One region of the Pseudoxanthomonas suwonensis 11-1 genome, then DNA from elsewhere that is predicted to be linked to it. Evidence: riboswitches for the same ligand, from Rfam matches in the RefSeq annotation. Region 1 holds a riboswitch; the other holds the start of a gene.
What was found. Region 1 has a riboswitch for cobalamin ahead of btuB (TonB-dependent vitamin B12 receptor). Riboswitches for the same ligand answer to the same signal wherever they lie in the genome.
Positions count from the first base shown of each region.

Region 2: another riboswitch for cobalamin. It lies ahead of PSESU_RS00265 (ribonucleoside-diphosphate reductase subunit alpha); the one in region 1 lies ahead of btuB (TonB-dependent vitamin B12 receptor).

Region 1 is NC_014924.1:2,713,109-2,717,852, forward strand. It holds gene queD (6-carboxytetrahydropterin synthase QueD) at 1-198, shown strand, start outside; gene PSESU_RS12405 (phasin family protein) at 407-790, shown strand; gene bioD (dethiobiotin synthase) at 940-1,623, opposite strand; gene PSESU_RS12415 (GAF domain-containing protein) at 1,730-2,215, shown strand; cobalamin riboswitch at 2,281-2,515, shown strand; gene btuB (TonB-dependent vitamin B12 receptor) at 2,644-4,506, shown strand; gene PSESU_RS12425 (DUF885 domain-containing protein) at 4,556-4,744, opposite strand, start outside.
Region 2 is NC_014924.1:61,140-65,883, reverse strand. It holds gene PSESU_RS00270 (ribonucleotide-diphosphate reductase subunit beta) at 1-508, opposite strand, end outside; gene PSESU_RS00265 (ribonucleoside-diphosphate reductase subunit alpha) at 669-3,113, opposite strand; cobalamin riboswitch at 3,290-3,505, opposite strand; gene PSESU_RS00260 (DUF998 domain-containing protein) at 3,590-4,207, shown strand; gene zapE (cell division protein ZapE) at 4,211-4,744, opposite strand, start outside.

The sequences.
Region 1 (4,744 bases):
GCCGACCTCAAGGCCGCGTTCAAGCCGCTGTACGAGCAGCTGGACCACCACTACCTCAACGACATCCCCGGCCTGGACAACCCGACCAGCGAGAACCTGGCCGCGTGGATCTGGGACAAGCTCAAGCCTGCGGTGCCGCTGCTGAGCGAGGTCGTGGTCCACGAGACCTGCACCTCCGGCTGCCGCTACCGCGGCTGAGCCCTGCCGCGCGACCCTGCCCGCGGCTGCCTGCGACCGGCCGGGCCCTGGCCGTGCATCCCCAACCCGAAGCCCTGCCCCCGCCCACCGGGGCGTTTACGTGCGCGCCTTCACAAACCCGGCTACCGCCATACCGGGAATGTTGCAATGCACAAAGGACGTGGGTATGCTGCATCGCACCATAAGGTGATCCGTCAGGGAGCCGACCATGTCCTACCAGTTCAACGAGCAGTTCAGCGCCTACACCCACCAGTTCGCCGCCGTCGCCGCGCGGATGAACCGCCTGGCCCTGGAGAACGCCGAGACCCTGTTCGGTGTGCAGCTGCGCACCCTGGAGAAGAACGTCGAGGCCACCACCAGCTACCTCGGCGAGCTCGCCGAGGCCCGCGACCTGGATGCCTACCGCAGCCTGCTGCCGAAGGGCCTGCAGATCGCCCGTGACAATGCCGAGCGTGTCGCCGCCGCCGGCCAGGAAGTCATCGGCCTGACCCTCAAGACCGGTGAAGCCCTCGGCGAGCTGGCCAAGAACCAGTTCGAGGCCGCCACCAGCCAGGTGCAGGCCACCGTCGCCAAGGCCGCCCGCAAGCGCTGAGGCGTCACCGGGCTCCGGCCCGGGAAACAGTTCCAAGTCTTTGCGCGGTTCCCCTCCCCCGCGCAAACCCAGGCCCGACAGCATCCCCTCCCGCTGTCGGGCCTTTTTTTGTCCGCGATTCCAGAGGGCGGGCTTTGCTGCGCTGCGCTTCAGGCGCCCAGCGACAGCGCCGCCGCCAGCCGCGCCGGATCCGGCGCCGGCGAATACGGCAGCCGCCCCAGGCAGGGCGCATCCAGCCGCGCCCGAAGCAGTTCGAAGTTCCCGTCGCGGCAGGCCATGTCCGGGTCGACCTCGCTGGCGATCCAGCCGGCCAGCCGGAAGCCATCGGCGGCGATCGCCCGCGCGCTCAGGCGGGCATGGTTGAGGCAGCCCAGGCGCATGCCGACCACCAGCACCACCGGTGCATCCAGCGCGCGCGCCAGGTCGGCCTGGTCGATACCGGCCGCCAGCGGCGCGGCCCAGCCGCCCACGCCCTCGACCACGACCACGTCGGCCTGCGCGCGCAGGCGGGCGAATGCCTCCAGCAACGGCGGCAACGTGACCTCGACGCCGGCCGCGCGCGTGGCCAGTTCCGGTGCCAGCGGCTCGGGCAAGGCGAACGGATTGAGGTCCGCGTAGGCCGGCCGCGGATCGCTCGCCGCCTGCAGGGCCAGCGCGTCCTCGTTGCGCCAGGCGCCTTCGATGCGTTCGCAGCCGCTGGCCACCGGCTTCATCCCAACGGCACGGCGTCCGACCGCGCGCAGGGCATGCAGCAGGGTGCAGCTGGCGAGGGTCTTGCCGGCGCCGGTATCGGTGCCGGTGACGTAGAGGCGATCGACGTTGCGCAGGTCCATGCCGGTTCCAGTGGGCCGCCAGGTGCGGCCGGCGGATCATACGCGCCACGCAGCATCCCGCCTCGCGCCGCGATGGCGGGTGGAGGCTGCGGGTAACATTGCGCACATGTCATTCACCACCATCCCGCTTACCGGCAGCAAGCCGGAACAGTACGACCAGCTCCTGTCCCAGGTGCGTGGCCTGCTGCACGGCGAACGCGACCGCGTCGCCAATGCCGCCAACCTGTCCTCGCTGGTCTACCACGCCCTGCCCGCGCTCAACTGGGTCGGCTTCTACTTCTACGACGGTACCGAACTGGTCGTGGGGCCGTTCCAGGGCCTGCCGGCCTGCGTGCGCATCCCGCTGGACAAGGGCGTATGCGGCGCGGCCGCCAGCACCCGCCAGACCCAGCGCGTGGCCGACGTGCATGCCTTCCCGGGCCATATCGCCTGCGACTCGGCCTCGCGTTCGGAACTGGTGGTGCCGCTGGTCGATGGCGACACCCTGGTCGGCGTGTTCGACCTGGACAGCCCCGAGCCTGGCCGCTTCGATGCCGAGGACCAGGCCGGCCTGGAAGCCATCGCCGCCGCCTTCGTGCAGTCGCTGCGCTGACCGCGGGCACGGCCGCACGGCATGCCTGCCATCCCTCTCCTTTGCCCGCCCTCGCCGATAGGCATAGACTGCGCGCACTTTCGGGTGACCGCGGCATGGGCCGCGGTTGAAACGGGAAGCCGGTGACGCCGGCGCGGCCGCCAGGCCACGCGGACATTCCGGCGCTGCCCCCGCAACGGTAAGCAGGACAAGTCCGGGCACACCGCCACTGTGCAAACGCATGGGAAGGCGCCCGGATGGAGCAGGCCACGCGCCTGTTCGCCCGCGAGCCCGGAGACCGGCCCGGAAGACGACTGGTTGCGATGCGGAGGGCATTGCGGGCGGCAGACGCGTGTCGCCCTCGCGCACGTGCCTGGCGTTTGCATCGTCTCCTGCCTGCAGCCTCCACCGATCCGTCGCGCGGGCGTGCGCGACTCCAGGAGAGATGCATGAAATCTTCCCCGTTCCCTCCCCTCTGCCTTGCCGTGGCCGCTGCCCTGGCGCCTGCCAGCGCCTCTGCGCTGGATGCCGCCACCGACCTCGACGAGGTCGTGGTCACTGCCACCCGTACCGTCCAGTCCGTGCACGAGGCACTGGTGCCGGTGCAGGTGATCGACCGCGCCACGATCGAGCGCAGCCAGGCCAGCTCGCTGCAGGACCTGCTGCGTGGCCGCGCCGGCATCAACCTGTCCAACCAGGGCGGGCACGGCAAGGTCAGCGCGCTGATGCTGCGCGGCACAGAATCCGACCATGTGCTGATGCTGGTCGATGGCATGCGCATCGGCGCGGCCAGCAACGGCATGCCGGCGCTGCAGGACATACCGCTGGACCAGATCGAACGGATCGAGATCGTGCGCGGCCCGCGCTCCAGCCTCTACGGCTCGGAGGCGATCGGCGGCGTGATCCAGGTGTTCACCCGCGGCGCCGGACAAGGCCTGCGCCAGGACCTGCGCATCGGCGTGGGCAGTCACGAGCTGCGCGAGGCCAGTGCCGGCCTGTCCTGGCGCGGCAGGCGCGGCTGGGTCTCGGCCCGCGCCGGGCATCGCGAGGAGGAAGGCATAAACGCCTGCCGCGGCACTGCCGCCGGCTGGGGCGCGGGCTGCTATGTCGACGAGCCCGACCGCGACGGCCATCGCAACACCTCGATCAACCTGCGTGGCGGCATGAAGCTGGGCGAGGACGTGGAAGTGCAGGCCCACGTGCTGGATTCGGACAGCCGCAACGAGTACGACGGCAGCGTGTTCGGTGGCAACGAGGCCGACAACCTGCAGCAGGTCGTCGGTGGCCGGCTCGACTGGCGCATCGCCGAGCGCGTTTCGCTGCAGGCCCAGCTCGGTCGCACCCGCGACGACGCATACGGCTACCACCGCGAGGGCGCCAGCCGCAGCCTGGTGAACGTGTTCCGCACCCGCCGCGACCTGGCCTCGGTGCAGATGGATGCCGGCTTCGGCGAGGAACAGCTGCTCAGCGCCGGCCTGGACTGGCAGGACGACCACGTCACCAGCGCCAACGGCTTCGACCGCGACCGCCGCGACAACCTCGGCGCCTTCGTCGAGTACCAGGGCCGCTTCGGCGCGCATTCGCTGCAGGCCAGCGTGCGCAACGACGACAACGCCCAGTTCGGCGACCACGCCACCGGCAGCCTCGGCTACGGCTTCGCCATCAACGGGACATGGCGCCTGGCCGCCAGCGCCGGCACCGGCTTCAAGGCACCGACCTTCAACGACCTGTACTACCCCGGCTTCAGCAACCCGCTGCTTGAGCCGGAGGAGTCGCGCAGCGTGAACCTCGGCGTGCACGGCCAGGGCGATGGCTGGAGCCTGGGCGTGGACGTGTTCCAGACCCGGATCGACGAGCTGATCGGCTACGACACCGGCTTCAACCTGGTGAACATCGACCGCGCCCGCATCCGCGGCGCCGAGCTGACCGCGGCCACCGCGCTGGCCGGCTTCGACCTGGCGCTGGAACTGAGCTGGCTGGACCCGCGCAACGAGAGCGACGGCATCAACGACGGCAACTGGCTGCCGCGCCGCGCACGCCGCACCGGCCGCATCGACGTGGACCGCCGCTTCGGCGTATTCAACGCCGGCCTGAGCGTCACCGGCGCCAGCAACCGCCATGACGATGTCGCCAACACCACCCGCCTGGGTGGCTACGGCCTGGTCGACCTGCGCCTGGAGTGGGAGCTGTCGCCGGCCTGGACCCTGCAGGCCAAGGCCAGCAACGTGTTCGACCGCAGCTACGAGACGGTGGCCTGGTACAACCAGCCCGGCCGCGAATACGCCCTCGCCCTGCAGTACCGCACGCCGTAGGCCCGGATGGCAGGCGCCGCGATGGCGCCTGCCGCCGCGCGGCGGTCCGTCAGCGCTTCGCCTTCTCCGCCGCGATGAAGGCGCGCACCTCGCGCTCCAGGGTCGACAGTGGTACCGCGCCCAGGCCCAGCACCTTGTCGTGGAAGGCCTTCTGGTCGAAGCGGTCGCCGAGTTCGTGCTCGGCCTCGCGGCGCAGGTCCAGCAGGGTGCGGTAGCCGATGTAGTAGGACAGCGCCTG
Region 2 (4,744 bases), 770 kb from region 1:
CGGCCATGATCGGGGCGTTGCGGCGCAGGATGGTCGGGTGGGTTCGCGCGATCTCGAACACCCGGTTCTGGTTGGCCAGGTCGGTGATCGAGGCCAGCACGTAGCTGTAGCTCTCGTTGTGGATCACCTCCTGCTGGCCGATGATCGCCGCGTTGGCATGCGCCGCCGGATCGGTGATGTACTCGGCCACGTTGTAGATGAAGCGGGTCTGCGGCGAGTCCAGGGTGGCCAGCAGGCCGATGATGGAGTCGAAGGCGTTCTTCTCGCGCGCCGACAGCTCGCCGTACTGGCGCGCGTCGCTCTTCATGTCGACCTCGTCCGGGATCCAGAAATTGGTCGAGAGCTCCTTGTAGGCACGATAGAACGACGGGTAGGGGATGTCGTTCCAGTTGAGGATGCCCGAGGTCGTGCCGTTGATGATGCCGGTCGAACGGTTGGGATGGCGCGGCTCGAGGATGCGGATGCGATCCAGCCGGGTAGCGGTTCGCGGTGCAGCAACAACGTTCATTGTTCTTCTCTCTTTGCCGGCCGCCTTCTGCAGCCAGCCCTCTGGAGGAAAGCCCCCTGAGTCAGGGGGCGCGCCGAAGGCGCGGGGGTATGGAGGAATGCGGAGCGGGGCCCGCGGTTCGCAGCGCGAACCGTGGAACCTGACTAGCGCGAACGCGCAGTCAGCTACTGCACCATTCGCACTCGGCCACGTCGATATCGTTCGAGCGCACGTAGTACGTCGTCTTCAGGCCCTGCCGCCAGCCCTCCAGGTGCAGCTCCAGCAGCACCGAAGCGCGGATCGACGAGGGCACGTAGAGGTTGAAGCTGATCGCCTGGTCCACGTGCCGCTGGCGGCGCGCGTTCTGCCGCACCGAGGCGAACTGGTCCACCTTCCACGCGCCCTTCTCGTAGTAGGGCCAGGTTTCCAGAGACAGGCCGGGGGCGGCCACCGGGCGGCGGTAGTCCTTCTTTTCCTCGTAGTAGAACGCCGAGTAGACCGGGTCGATCGAGGCGCTGGATCCGGCGATCTGTGCGGTGGACATGTTCGGCGCCACCGCCAGCAGCCAGCCGTTGCGCAGGCCGTTGACCGCCACCTGCGCGGCCAGGTCCAGCCACTCGGGCGAGTTGTAGCCGCGCTCGCGGAAGTAGGCGCCGGTGTGCCAGTCGCTGCCGGGGAACGCGGGGTAGGTGCCCTTTTCCTTCGCCAGCTCCATGCTGGCCTGGATCGCCAGGCGGTTGATCCGCTCGTACAGCGCGTCGCTGTAGTCCTCGGCCTCCTTCGAATCCCAGTGGATGCCCTTGAGCGCCAGCAGGTGGTGCCAGCCGAAGGTGCCCAGGCCGATCGCGCGGTACCTGCGGTTGGTGATGGTCGCCTGCGGCACCGGCAGCTGGTTGAGGTCGATGACGTTGTCGAGCATGCGCACCTGGATCGGCACCAGGCGCTCGAGCACGTCGCTGATCAGGTCGCCCTGGCCATCGGCCTGGACCACCGCGCGGCCCAGGTTGATCGAGGACAGGTTGCAGACCACGAAGTCGCCGGCCTGCCTGGTGGTCACGATCTGGTTGCCGGAGATGACCTCCTGGATCATCCGGGTCGGACTCTGGTTCTGCAGGATCTCGGTGCACAGGTTGGACGAATACACCGTGCCGCAGTGCTTGTTCGGGTTCTTCCGGTTGACCTCGTCGCGGTAGAACATGAACGGGTTGCCGGTCTCCAGCTGCGAAACCATGATCCGCTTGAACAGGTCGATCGCCTTGACCGTCCTGCGCCCGATGCGCCCGTCCTCGACCAGCTCCTGGTACTTGCTGCGGAAGCTGCCCTCGCCGCGCCTCTCGTCGTAAAAGTCCTGCAGGTACCAACCCTTGGCCTGCTTCACCTCGTGCGGGTCGAACAGGTACCAGTCGCCGCGCCGCTCCACCGCCTCCATGAACAGGTCCGGGATGCACACCGCGGTGAACACGTCGTGCGCGCGCAGGCGCTGGTCGCCGTTGTTCAGGCGCAGGTCGAGGAAGGCCTCGATGTCGCGGTGCCAGATGTCCAAGTACACCGCCACCGCGCCCTTGCGCTGGCCGAGCTGGTCCACCGACACGGCGGTGTTGTTGAGCTGCTTGATCCATGGCACCACGCCGCCGGAGGAATTGGGCACGCCGCGGATCGGCGCGCCGGCGGCGCGCACGTAGCCCAGGTAGGCACCCACGCCGCCGCCACCCTTGGACACGCGGGCGATGTCGGTGTTGGAGTCGTAGATGCCCTGCAGGCTGTCGTCGACCGTGTCGATGAAGCAGCTGGACAGCTGGCCGCCCACCTTGCCCGCGTTCTGCAGGGTCGGCGTTGCCACGGTCATGTACAGGTTGGACAGCGCCCAGTACGCCTCGCCCACCAGCTGCATGCGCCGCTCGCGTGGCTTTTCCTCCTGCATCAGGTACAAGGCGATGGTCAGCCAGCGTTCCTGCGGCAGCTCGTAGACGTTGCGGGCGGTATCGGTGGCCAGGTAGCGCGTGGCCAGCAGGTACAGGCCGTTGTAGGCGAACAGCTTGTCGCGCTCGGGCTCGATCATGCGCCCGGCTTCCTCCAGCTCTTCCTTGGAGTACGCGCGCAGGATGTCGTTGGAATAGATGCCGCGGTCGGCCAGGCTCTCCTGCAGGCCGACGTAGGAGCCGTACTTCTGCCCGGCGTCGTAGAAGCGGTTGCGGCTGGCGCGCTTGTACAGCCGGCGCAGGTACAGGCGCGCGGCGAACCGCTCCCATTCCGGTGCGGTGAGGTCCACCCGCGCTTCGGCCTCGCGGATCAGGTGGTCGACCAGGTCGTCGGCCGACAGCGCCGGTTTGCGCGCGACGAAGCCGAGCACGGCGCGCTTGTAGTCGCCGATCTCCAGCTGCGGGAACCCGGCCGCGATTACATCGATGCTGCGCTCCAGGCGCGCCGGATCGAACGCCAGGCGCCGGTTGCCGGCCTCCTTGGTGATCCAGGTGGTGGCCTCGGCCTCGGGCGGGTGCGCGGATCCGCTGGCGGCCGGTGGCAGTGGCACGTGGTCGTTCGGGTCGATGGCCCGTGCCGCGCGTGCGGCGGCCACGACGGGATCCGCCGGCGTGGCGACCGGCGAAGAGGTGTCCTGGGACGTCATTGCGCATCCTCCGTTGCGTGATGCACGCCGTGTCCCTCCCTCGAAGGACTCGGATCCGGTGCGGAACGCAGGATGCGGAGGCAGCGTCGCAATGGCCGCGACGCAGCGCGGCTGCGGCGGTCCATGCTTCACCAGCCCTCCCCCCTCCGGGGATCCACGACCGGCACCGCGCGGTGTGCTTCGCGCGGCTGTCGGCAGGTCTTCGGACTTCCGGACGTGAGGCCTGGCCTCGCCTACTGCCGCTGCTTCCCAGGCCCGTGGCCCAGTGCATTGACGCGGGTTCGTTTCCGGTTACCGCTGCGGGGCAGTGCCGGATTCGCCTTGCGGCCCACCGGACTTCCCTTTTAATCCGGTGGCCTTGGGCCACCGGAACCGACAGACACAACATAGTGTGGCCGCATGCCACTGGTCAACCATATCTTGTAGAAATGCGCCATGGCGCACCTCACCGGAACGGTTCTGCGAAACTCCCGCGCATGACGATCCAGCCCTCCCGCGACGCCACTGCCAGCCTGCTGGTCCTGGCCTCGGTGTTCCACTTCCTGCTGGCCGCGGTGGCGGTGCAGTTCCTGCGCCCTGGTTACGACCCGTGGCAGGCGCCGCTGAGCCTGTACCTGAGCGGCGAATGGGGCGCGTGGCTGCGCTGTGCGTACTACGGACTGGCGCTGGGCGTGGCGGTTCTGGCGGTGCAGGTCCACCGCAGCCTGCTGCCGGCGGCGCGACACGTGCTGGTGCCGGTCCTGCTGGTCATCGGCGCGGCGGCACTGGCGGTCACCGCCATGTGGCCCGGCCCGGCGCCGGGATACCCGGTGGACGAGCTGGGCGTGCTGGTCCACCGCATCTCGGCGATGTCGGCCTTCCTGCTGGTAGGCAGCGGCATGCTGCTGCAGTCGGCCACGCTGCGGCACGATCCGCGCTGGCGCGCGACGGGGCGGATCCTGCTGCCGCTGGCGATGCTGGCCTTCGCCGGGCTGTGGGCGCATGCGCTGTGGCGCGAGCTGCCGCGTGGCGCCTCGCAGAAGGCCGTGATCGCGCTCTACCTGGCTTGGCTCGGCCTGTGCGCCTGGCAGCTGCGCGCCGGCACGCGGCGCTGAGGCTCAGGCGCGGTGCCGGGTGCCGAGGTACTCGGCGCTCTGCATCTCGATCAGGCGCGAGGCGGTGCGCTCGAACGCACCCTGCAGGCGATGGCCTGCGTACAGCCCGGTCGGCTGCGCGTCGGCGGTGCACACCAGGTTGACCTGGCGGTCGTATAGCTCGTCGACCAGGTTGACGAAGCGCCGCGCCGCGTCCTCGTTCAATGCGTCCATGCGCGGGATCCCGCCCAGCAGCACGGTGTTGAACTCGCGCGCGATCTCGATGTAGTCGGTGGTGCCACGCGGGCCTTCGCACAGCGCGGCGAAGTCGAACCAGGCGATGCTCTTGCCGCGGCCGCGCACCGGGATCTTGCGCGCATCGATCTCGATATTGCACGCATGGGCCGCGTCGCCACCGCTCAGCTCGCGCCAGCGCTCGGCCAGCCAGGCATCGGCGCCCGCATCCAGCGGCGAGCGGTACACCGGCGAGCGGGTCAGCGCGCGCAGGCGGTAGTCCTCCTGGCCATCCGAGCGCAGCACCACGCAGTGCCGTTGCAG